One region of the Pseudoalteromonas sp. MEBiC 03607 genome, then DNA from elsewhere that is predicted to be linked to it. Evidence: predicted binding sites of a transcription regulator. Region 1 holds the regulator's gene; the other holds the start of a gene.
What was found. The regulator sigma-54, encoded in region 1, starts transcription at its own class of promoters, with help from an activator protein. The targets are predictions, from matches to a motif close to GTTGGCACGNNNNTNGNNT.
Positions count from the first base shown of each region.

Region 2: a site for sigma-54 is predicted at 3,862-3,880, ahead of glnA (glutamate--ammonia ligase). Genes of this name have one in related genera too.

Region 1 covers NZ_SRRY01000001.1:1,009,025-1,014,583, reverse strand. The annotation lists gene E5N72_RS04630 (KpsF/GutQ family sugar-phosphate isomerase) at 1-105, shown strand, start outside; gene kdsC (3-deoxy-manno-octulosonate-8-phosphatase KdsC) at 109-660, shown strand; gene lptC (LPS export ABC transporter periplasmic protein LptC) at 657-1,211, shown strand; gene lptA (lipopolysaccharide transport periplasmic protein LptA) at 1,201-1,722, shown strand; gene lptB (LPS export ABC transporter ATP-binding protein) at 1,719-2,444, shown strand; gene E5N72_RS04605 (RNA polymerase factor sigma-54) at 2,562-4,058, shown strand; gene hpf (ribosome hibernation promoting factor) at 4,085-4,372, shown strand; gene ptsN (PTS IIA-like nitrogen regulatory protein PtsN) at 4,376-4,828, shown strand; gene rapZ (RNase adapter RapZ) at 4,829-5,559, shown strand, end outside.
Region 2 covers NZ_SRRY01000001.1:749,329-754,887, reverse strand. The annotation lists gene E5N72_RS03430 (MBL fold metallo-hydrolase) at 1-940, shown strand, start outside; gene E5N72_RS03425 (BLUF domain-containing protein) at 993-1,412, opposite strand; gene typA (translational GTPase TypA) at 1,605-3,428, opposite strand; gene glnA (glutamate--ammonia ligase) at 3,936-5,342, shown strand; gene E5N72_RS03410 (DUF4124 domain-containing protein) at 5,477-5,559, shown strand, end outside.

The DNA.
Region 1 (5,559 bases):
ATTATGGAACGCAAACGTATCAACGGCTTGATTGTAATCGATAAAAATAACACACCGATTGGCGCGCTTAATATGCAAGACCTATTAAAAGCAGGAGTTCTGTAAGTAATGACATTCGCCGAGCTATACCAGCCCCTTAGTCCTGATGTAAGTCAGCGTGCTCAAAAAGTTAAGTTACTAATATGTGATATTGATGGCGTTTTTTCTGATGGCAGAATTTATCTTGGAAATCAGGGCGAAGAGCTTAAAGCATTTAATACCAAAGATGGCTTTGGCATCAAAGCACTCATTAATAGTGGCTTTGAAGTTGCCGTTATTACCGGGCGCCATTCACAAATAGTTCAGCAGCGAATGACTAGCCTAACCGTACAGCATATTTATCAAGGCCAAGAAACAAAGCTGATTGCATACCAAGAGTTAAAAGATAAACTTGGCCTAGAAGATGAGCAAATAGCGTACATTGGTGACGATGGCCCTGATTTGCCTGTAATGGAAAAAGTAGGCTTTGCGGTAGCAGTCAATGATGCGCACCCATTGATAAAAAAACTGGCTCACTATACGACCATGCTACCGGGTGGCTTTGGCGCTGTACGTGAATTAACAGATTTACTGATGTTAGAAAACGGTAAGCCGTTAACTAGCGATGGAACCAGCGCATGAATATAGCCCGTATTTTACTGAGTATTGTTTTTGTTTGTTGCATGGTGTGGTTGTGGTATCCGTACTTTAACCAAACAACAAACACAATAAATAGTGAAGACGAGATTATTGCAACTCCCGATTATACGGCCGTTGCACTAAAGCAAACCGCTTATGATGAGCAAGGCAAGATTAGCCATAAAGTGGCCGCTGCGAAAATGGAGCTTTATCAGCAACTTGGGTTTACCTTTTTTGAGCAACCTATTTTTACACTTTATGGCGACCAGCAAATTTGGCAAGTAAAAGCTAAAGAAGCCACCTTATATGAAAACGATCAGCTTATTTTTGAAGGCGATGTTGTTGCTAAAAACTTAACCCATAATGGCATGATCGAAGATATTAAAGCTGAAAACATTAACGTTGATATAGAACAAATGACCATGTTTTCGAAGCAACCTGTGACGCTAACAGGACCAAATTTAAAAATTACCGGTAAAGGCCTAAAAGCTAATTTAAAAACCGAGATTGTAGAGTTAACTAACCATACACGAACCATATACTATGACCAATAAACTGAAGAAATTACTCCTGATCCCAAGCTTATTGATTGCCTTTTCAGGCGTAGCTGCCGAACAGACAGGCGCACAAATTAGCATAAGCTCAGATCGCCAAACTGGTAAGCTAAAAGATGGCGTTGGTATATTTGAAGGCAATGTCGAAATTATACATGGTAACCGCCGGATCACAGCCGAACGCCTTGAAGCCCATGGTGGTGACACAGAAGGTACTGTTGAGTTAATTATCGCCACAGGTAAGCCTGCTTATTTTGAAGAAAAGCAAGCAGATGGCACGGTAATGAGCGCCAGTGCAGAAGAAGTTCGCTACGACGTAGCCAAGCGCTTCTTAACTTTAAATGGCGAAGCCGAAGTGACTCAAGCAGGCCAAAAAGTAACAGCGAAAAGCATTACTTATGATATGGCACAACAACTAATTAGCGCAGAAAAAGACGAAAACTCAACAGACCGTGTACACACAATCTTAGTGCCTGTTGACAACAAACAAGACGATAAAGGCCAACCATGAGCACATTAAAAGCAGAGCTTTTAGCAAAAAGCTATAAAGGCCGCCAAGTTGTCAAAAATGTGGGTCTTGAGGTTGAAGCGGGCAGTATCGTTGGTTTGCTTGGCCCAAATGGCGCAGGCAAAACCACCACTTTCTATATGATTGTTGGCTTAGTACCCAGCGATAAAGGCAAGATCAGCATTGATGATAATGATATTACACTTTTGCCAATGCATAGCCGAGCACGTTTAGGGATTGGTTACCTACCACAAGAGTCATCTATTTTTAGAAAGTTAACGGTTTATCAAAACCTAATGGCTATTTTAGAAACGCGTAAAGATTTAAATAAACAAGGCCGAGAAGAAACACTCAACAACTTACTTGATGAATTTAGTATTCAGCACATTCGTGATAGTCAAGGTATGGCCTTATCTGGGGGCGAGCGTCGTCGCGTAGAAATTGCTCGGGCATTAGCCGCAAACCCTAAATTTATCTTGTTAGATGAGCCTTTTGCTGGTGTTGATCCTATTTCAGTGTTAGATATAAAGAAAATTATTGAACACTTAAAAAATCGTGGTATTGGTGTATTAATCACTGACCATAATGTTAGAGAAACCCTTGATGTTTGTGAAAAAGCCTACATTGTTTCTCATGGGGAGCTAATTGCATCAGGAACACCTGAGCATGTTTTAGCTGACCAAACCGTACGCGATGTGTATCTAGGTGAGCAATTCAGGCTATAACCAATAAGCCACCATCTAGCGCATCTGCTAAACTAAATAACAATGACAATAAATCGATATAAATTTACCTGTGACTGCACAGGTGTCGATAACACATAAAAGGATTGTTAGGGATACATGAGGCAATCATTACAGCTGCGCATGGGCCAGCAACTTACAATGACTCCACAACTGCAACAAGCAATTCGCTTGCTGCAGCTTAGTACATTGGATCTCCAGCAAGAAATTCAAGAAGCACTTGATAGTAACCCTCTGCTTGAAGTGGAAGAAGCAGATTACAACGATGAAAACATTGGTAAGAACGAGCAAAAAGCTGAATCTGATGATACTCAGCTAAGTGCATCGGCCGAAGAAGCGCCGAGTGAGTACGAACAAGAAAGCAGCGATGCCCTTAACAAAGACACCGTTAGTGACGATTTAGCCATGGATGTGACATGGGATGAGTACATGAGTGCTGCCCCATCAACATCATCAGGTCCAATGCCTGAAGATGAGTCAATTTATCAAGGTGCATCGACTGAAACCCTCCATGAATACCTTATGTGGCAATTACAACTCACACCATTTAGCCCAACCGATGAAGCGATCGCTGTCGCCATCGTAGAGGCAATTGATGACTCAGGTATTTTAACTGTTAGCTGCGAAGACATAGTCGAAAGTTTTAATCAAAATAATGATGAAGAAGAAATCGAACTAGATGAAGTCGAAGCGGTCTTAAAGAGAATACAGTTGTTTGATCCAGTAGGGATTGGTGCCCGTAGCTTACAAGAGTGCTTATGTATCCAGCTTCGCCAATTCGATGCCAGTACGCCGTATTTAGCTGAAACTAAAATGGTTTTATCTGAGCATATTGAATTATTAGCAAGTCGCGACTATCGCACTTTGATGAAAAAGACTAAGCTTAAAGAAAGCGAACTAAAAGAAGTAATGACGCTGATCCACAGCTTAAACCCTAAGCCAGCAGACAGCATAGTTCGCGAAGAGTCTGAGTACGTTATACCCGATGTATCGGTTAAAAAAGTTAAAGGTCGTTGGGTCGTTGAACTAAACCCAGATTGTATGCCAAAAATTAGAGTGAATAGCCAATATGCAGCTATGTCACGCTCAGTAAAATCGAGCAGCGATAGCCAGTTTATTCGCTCTCATTTACAAGAAGCTAAATGGTTTATTAAAAGCTTAGAGAGCCGTAACGATACACTTTTAAAAGTAACCAACTGTATCGTACAGCAACAACAAGCATTTTTTGAACATGGCCCAGAAGCCATGAAACCAATGGTGCTGAACGATGTCGCAGAAATGGTCGAAATGCATGAATCGACAATTTCACGTGTTACAACACAAAAATACATGCACACCCCTCGCGGGATTTTTGAGTTGAAATATTTCTTCTCAAGCCATGTCAGCACAGAAAACGGTGGTGAGTGTTCATCAACAGCAATTCGCGCTTTGATCAAAAAGCTTATCGCTGCAGAAAACTCAGCTAAACCATTGAGTGATAGTAAAATTGCAGATATATTGGCTGAGCAAGGAATTAAAGTAGCTAGACGCACAATTGCAAAATATCGAGAGTCTCTAGCGATACCTCCGTCTAATCAGCGTAAGAGTTTGATTTAGACGTTTTACATAGAAGGAAAATGCTTATGCAACTAAATTTAACTGGTCGTCATGTAGAAATCACTGATTCATTAAGAGACTATGTAAACAGCAAGTTTGCAAAACTAGAAAGGCATTTTGACCACATTAATAATGTACATGTCATTCTAGATGTAGAAAAATTAAGCCAAAAAGCAGAAGCAACTTTACATGTAAATGGAGGCGAGCTCTTTGCCTCAACTGCACACCAAGATATGTATGCAGCCATTGACTCGCTAATCGATAAACTAGATCGTCAAGTCATTAAACACAAAGAGAAATTAGCTCGACACTAAATTATGAAACTTAGTTCACTTACTAACCAGGACTGCAGCAAAGCTGCGGTCCTTTTTAATAGCAAAAAAAGAATCCTTGAATATATCAGCGAGCTGGCTCACCAGCAGCTTCCTCATTTATCTCAACAAGACGTCCTTGATGCCTTACTCAATAGAGAAAAATTAGGCAGCACAGGTATTGGTCGTGGCATTGCTATTCCACATGGCCGCATGAGTGGTGCAGAGCAACCACAGGCATTTGTCATAGTGAGTGAATCCCCAATCAATTTTGACGCAATTGATAACCGACCTGTGGATATTTTCGTTGCACTCATCGTACCAGATGGAGACAGCCAACTTCACCTAAAGACCTTATCGACAATTGCTGATAGACTAAAAGATAAAGAGTTTTGTAAACAGTTACGTAGCGCCAAAACAGACCACGAACTGTTTCAGGTCATATCAGCAGAGGCATAAATGGAATTAATTATCATCAGCGGTCGCTCAGGCTCAGGTAAATCGGTCGCTTTACGTGTACTTGAAGACTTGGGTTACTACTGTGTTGATAATATCCCAGTCAACTTATTACCTTCGCTTGTTCGTAGCGTTTCAGACAACTATGACAAAATAGCAGTCAGCATAGATGTGCGTAACTTACCGAAAGAGCAGCAAGAGTTTAATGATATTCTTGAATACCTGCCAGGTTTCGCAAACCCAACACTGTTCTATTTAGACAGTGATGACCAAACTCTGATCAAACGCTTTTCTGAAACGCGACGCTTACATCCTCTATCGATTGACTCGCTGCCACTCGATTTAGCAATTAAGCAAGAAAGAGTATTACTGGATGTACTGATCACGCGCGCTGATTTTATGATTGATACCACCGACCTGAGTGTTCATCAGTTAGCTGAATCAATTCGTGAAAAGATCTTAGGTAAAAAAGATAAAAAGCTGATTATCACCTTTATGTCGTTTGGCTTTAAACATGGTATTCCTAAAGAAGCCGATTACGTATTTGATGCACGTTTTTTACCAAATCCACACTGGGAGCCAGACCTAAAGCCACTCACAGGCTTAGATCAACCAGTAAAAGATTACCTTGCAAGTCATAGCATAGTGCAAAAATTTACATGGCAAATTCAAACATTTGTGCAAACATGGTTACCTCACCTTGAGCGTAACAATCGAAGCTATCTTACTATCGC
Region 2 (5,559 bases), 260 kb from region 1:
TGGTGATAAAGAATACCCAACAACCTGTACTGACAATTGCTATGAACCATCAGAGCTACTTATATGTGACGACAGCAACTCACAATGCCAATATCAAGCAGAACAAAGCGTACCTGAAATAAACTCAGGGTTTACAGTTCGCTGGTTAGGTCATGCAGGCTTTTATATTCAATCACCCAATGGTGAGCAGCTATTATTTGACCCAGTCAAAGAGCAATTTGATTCGCCTGTAGACTTGGCCTTTAAGCTAGCTGGGGGCATTTATCGCAAACCAGGTTTTTGGCCAACACAAGCAGAGCTTGATGGCTTAGATGCTGTGATATATTCACATATTCACTATGATCATTTTAACAAAGCCGACATAGAAGAAATTGGCAATTCGCCGCGTTATTTAGTGCCATTAGGATTTGCAGATAACTTTCCGACTGGTGGCTTTAATATTTCAGAAATGGCGTGGTACGCGAGTACACAAATTAATGACTTAACTATTAATGCGGTGCCAGCACACCATTTTAGTAGCCGAACTCTAGTCCCATTCATTTATGAAGATCACAACAAAGATCTCTGGAATGGCTGGTTACTAGAACAAAATGGTAAAACCTTATTTTTTGCTGGCGATACCGGTTACTCACAACATTTTCAGGATATTAAGCAGAAATACGGCGAGATTGATGTATGCCTTATGCCGATAGCTTCTTATTACCATGAAGAAGATGGTAAGTGGTATCGCTATGTTCATACTACACCTGAAGATGCTATTAACGCAGCTGAGGAGCTTGGCTGTAAAGTGATGATCCCTTGGGGTTATGGTAACTCAAGCTGGCAAATGGGCGACCATTCAAGCCATTCGGCACTACTAAGATTACTAACAATGAAAGCAAGAATGGCTAGCAAGCTCCCTTTGTACATTCTTAATGAAGGTGAGCAAGTTTCACTATAATGCTGCTTGCTCTAGTATACCAATTCGCTTAATTGAGCGAATTGGTATTAAGCTAACTTTTAAGCAGTAAATCCCTGAGTGCCAACATTAGTTTGTGTGCACTACCTGCAGACATAGCGAGCGGGTTAAACTCACTCGTACCAGAATATTTGAGGGTAATCGGAGTAACGAGTCTAGAGTAAGGAATGTAGCCCATAGACCAGTTCTCAAATTCTCTTTCATAAATCTCACAATAACTTAGCATAATAATATTTTTATGCCGCGTATCATTCAAAATACGGTGATAAGTTGCATTTACCGCACTTCTAGAGCCTTCCAAGCACTGTAAAAAGTGAGTAGTATTAAAACAAAGCAAACCTGTAACATTCATTTTGCTATTGTTTTGTTTGGCTTTCTCAAGAATATTTTCAATATCCCCAGGCCCAAACCCATCGCTAATTTCACTTGTATAAATAAGTCTAACTAAGTACATCTCACTCTCCTGCAAGGTCGATTTAGAAAAGATAGTACAGATGGAGGGTTTAGCAAAAAAGTGCAGTTAAGTTTAAAATTTTACATGAATAAAGTTGGGTATCGCTGCGCTCAACCTACTTGGCTGACCACTAAAAAAACCGCCGTATCTTTCAATACGGCGGTTCTAATTTTGTGAAACTACAAGACCTTATTAGTCTTTAGCTTGACGGCTCGCACGTTTACGCTCACTTTCAGTTAAGTGACGTTTACGAATACGGATGCTCTGAGGTGTCACTTCCACTAACTCATCATCATCGATGAATTCAATCGCTTGTTCAAGCGTATAGTTAAGTGGTGGTGTTAACGTTTGTGCTTCATCTGTACCAGATGCACGAACGTTAGTAAGTTGCTTACCTTTAAGTGCGTTTACTGTTAGGTCGTTATCGCGGCTGTGGATACCGATAACCATACCTTCGTAAACTTCAACACCGTGACCGATGAATAACTTACCACGGTCTTGTAGGTTGAATAATGCGTTAGTAAGTGCTTTACCTGTTGCGTTAGCAATCATTACACCATTCTTACGCGCGCCGATAGTACCGCCTTTATGTGGGCCGTAGTGATCGAATGTGTGGTAAAGAAGACCAGAACCAGACGTTAATGTCATGAATTCAGTTTGGAAACCAATTAAGCCACGGCTTGGGATCATAAAGTCCATACGTACACGGCCTTTACCATCTGGAGACATGTCTGTTAGTTCACCCTTACGAAGACCAATTTGTTCCATGATAGAACCTTGGTGCTCTTCTTGACAGTCAATTGTAAGTGTTTCGTATGGCTCTTCTTTTTGACCATCAACTTCACGAAGGATTACTTGTGGACGAGACACCGCAAGCTCATAGCCTTCACGACGCATGTTCTCGATTAAGATACCTAAGTGTAACTCACCACGACCAGAAACACGGAAGCTATCTGGGTTGTCAGTTTCTTCAACACGTAGTGCTACGTTGTGTACAAGCTCTGCTTGTAAACGCTCTAGGATGTTACGTGACGTTACGAATTTACCTTCTTTACCAGCGAATGGTGAAGTGTTTACAGAGAACGTCATTGTTACTGTAGGCTCATCAACGCTAAGCGGTGGTAATGCTTCAACGGTATTTACATCACAGATAGTGTCTGAGATTTTCAGCTCACCAAGACCCGTGATAGCAATGATGTCACCAGCGCCTGCAGATTCTGCTTCATGACGCTCAAGACCTAAGTAGCTCATTACTTGGCCAACTTTACCGTTACGCTTAGTACCGTCAGCACTTACAACAGTAACCTGTTGGTTAGGACGAACAGTACCACGCTTGATACGACCAACACCGATAACACCGATGTATGAGTTGTAGTCAAGCTGAGAAATTTGCATTTGGAAAGCACCTTCAGGATCTGCATCCGGTGGAGATACTTCATCAACGATCATCTGGAACATTGGTTCCATGTTATCTGATGGCTCGTCTAAATCTAATGTAGCCCAGCCATTGATAGCTGATGCATAGATTACTTTAAAGTCTAACTGTTCGTCAGTTGCACCTAAGTTATCGAATAAGTCGAATACTTGGTCCATAACCCAGTCAGGACGTGCACCTGGCTTGTCGATTTTGTTGATAACAACGATCGGTGTTAAACCTTGTGCGAATGCTTTTTGCGTTACGAAACGCGTTTGTGGCATTGGACCTTCTTGAGCATCAACAAGTAGTAATACTGAGTCAGCCATCGAAAGTACGCGCTCTACTTCACCACCGAAGTCGGCGTGTCCTGGGGTGTCTACGATATTGATATGGTAGTCGTTCCAAGAGATAGCTGTGTTTTTAGCTAAAATGGTAATACCACGCTCTTTCTCAATGTCGTTTGAGTCCATTACGCGCTCTTCATTACCGCCGCGCGTTTCTAATGTGCCTGATTGCTCAAGCAGTTTATCAACCAAAGTTGTTTTACCGTGGTCAACGTGGGCGATAATCGCTATATTTCTTAACTTTTCGATGCTCATATTTTTTCTCAGAGAAATTGAATCTCATTGATCCTGCAAGATCTACGCACTCACCGGCATTTTCACCAGATGTCCCAGCATAGGATTTAAAAGGGCGCATATTATCCCTTAATAATGGCATGGATGAAAGTTTATCCAATACAATTTTCAAAACTTTCTTCAGGCATTTTATAAGTATCTGTTTTATAAATGACAAATTTATGAAAATAATAATTTTTATAAGCATAAAACTGGCAGAATTGCATTTTTTAAACCATATTTTGGCACTTAATCGTATTTAGAACCGATAAATTGGCACGCTCAGTAATTGTGCAAATCGTCGTCATTCTTTTTACGCACCAAAATGATCTTTTTTCGCACCAAAACAGTGCATAAAAAGTTAACATAACAACAAGCGGTTTCTTTTTTATCAGCCTTAACAACACCTTAAAAAAATGGCATGAAACCAGCTTACATAGAGCAAAAGCAATAATGCAGCAAAAATAAAACCCAACAATTGGAGGACACATGTCACAATCGGTTTTAGATTTTATCAAAGAAAATGACGTTAAGTTCATTGATTTACGCTTTACTGATACCAAAGGTAAAGAACAGCATGTTTCTATTCCTCATCACCAAATTGATGAAGATTTCTTCGAAGACGGCAAAATGTTTGACGGTTCTTCAATTGCAGGTTGGAAAGGCATCAACGAATCAGATATGGTGCTTATGCCTGTTCCTGAGTCTGCTAAAATGGACCCGTTTTCTGAAGAAGCTACACTAATCATCCGTTGTGACGTAGTTGAGCCTTCAACACTTCAAGGTTACGAGCGTGACCCACGTTCAGTTGCAAAACGCGCTGAAGAGTATATGCGTTCTACAGGTATCGCTGATACTGTATTATTTGGTCCAGAGCCAGAATTCTTCCTTTTTGATGACGTTAAATACAAATCAGACATGTCTGGTTCTATGTACAAAATCGATTCTGTAGAAGCTGCTTGGAACTCAGATAAAGATTACGAAGGTGGCAACATGGGTCACCGTCCAGGTGTTAAAGGCGGTTACTTCCCGTGTTCACCTGTTGATTCATCACATGACTGGCGTTCAGCAACTTGTTTAGTTCTTGAAGAACTAGGTCAAGTAGTAGAAGCTCACCACCACGAAGTAGCAACTGCAGGTCAAAATGAGATCGCAACTCGCTTCAATACAATGGTATTAAAAGCTGACGAAATCCAAGAGATGAAATATGTTATCCATAACATGGCTCACTTATACGGAAAAACAGCGACATTCATGCCTAAGCCAATCGTAGGTGATAACGGTTCTGGTATGCACTGTCACCAATCTCTAGGTAAAGATGGCGTAAACATCTTCGCTGGTGACAAATACGCTGGTCTATCTGAAGAAGCACTTTACTACATCGGTGGTATCATCAAGCACGCTAAAGCAATCAACGCATTCGCTAACGCGTCAACTAACTCATACAAGCGTCTAGTTCCGGGCTTCGAAGCACCAGTAATGCTTGCATACTCTGCACGTAACCGTTCTGCTTCAATCCGTATCCCAGTGGTACCGTCTGCTAAAGCACGTCGTATCGAAGTACGTTTCCCTGATCCAACAGCTAACCCATACTTAGCGTTCTCTGCAATGCTTATGGCTGGCCTTGACGGTATCAAAAACAAGATCCACCCTGGTGATGCAATGGATAAAGACTTATACGATCTTCCAGCTGAAGAAGCTGCAGAGATCCCACAAGTTGCATCTTCACTGCAAGAAGCATTAGATTCATTAGATGCTGACCGTGAGTTCTTAAAAGCTGGCGGCGTATTCACTGATGACCTTATCGATGCTTACATTGCACTTAAGGGCAAAGAAGTTGAAAAGCTTAACATGACAACTCACCCAGTTGAGTTCGAAATGTACTACAGCGTTTAATTTAACGCCGTATCAGAATTATCAGATTGATAATAAATGTGTGTTCTCAAGCCCGCTTTGCGGGCTTTTTTGATGGTAATTTGGCCAATTCTACTCTAAAGTTTTAGTTAGATTAGATAACCTAGGGTCACAGAGTGAAAAACACGATTTTATTAGTATTACTCCTTTTTACAGTATGCAATTACGCACAAAGTGAAGTAAAAAAAATTTACTCGTG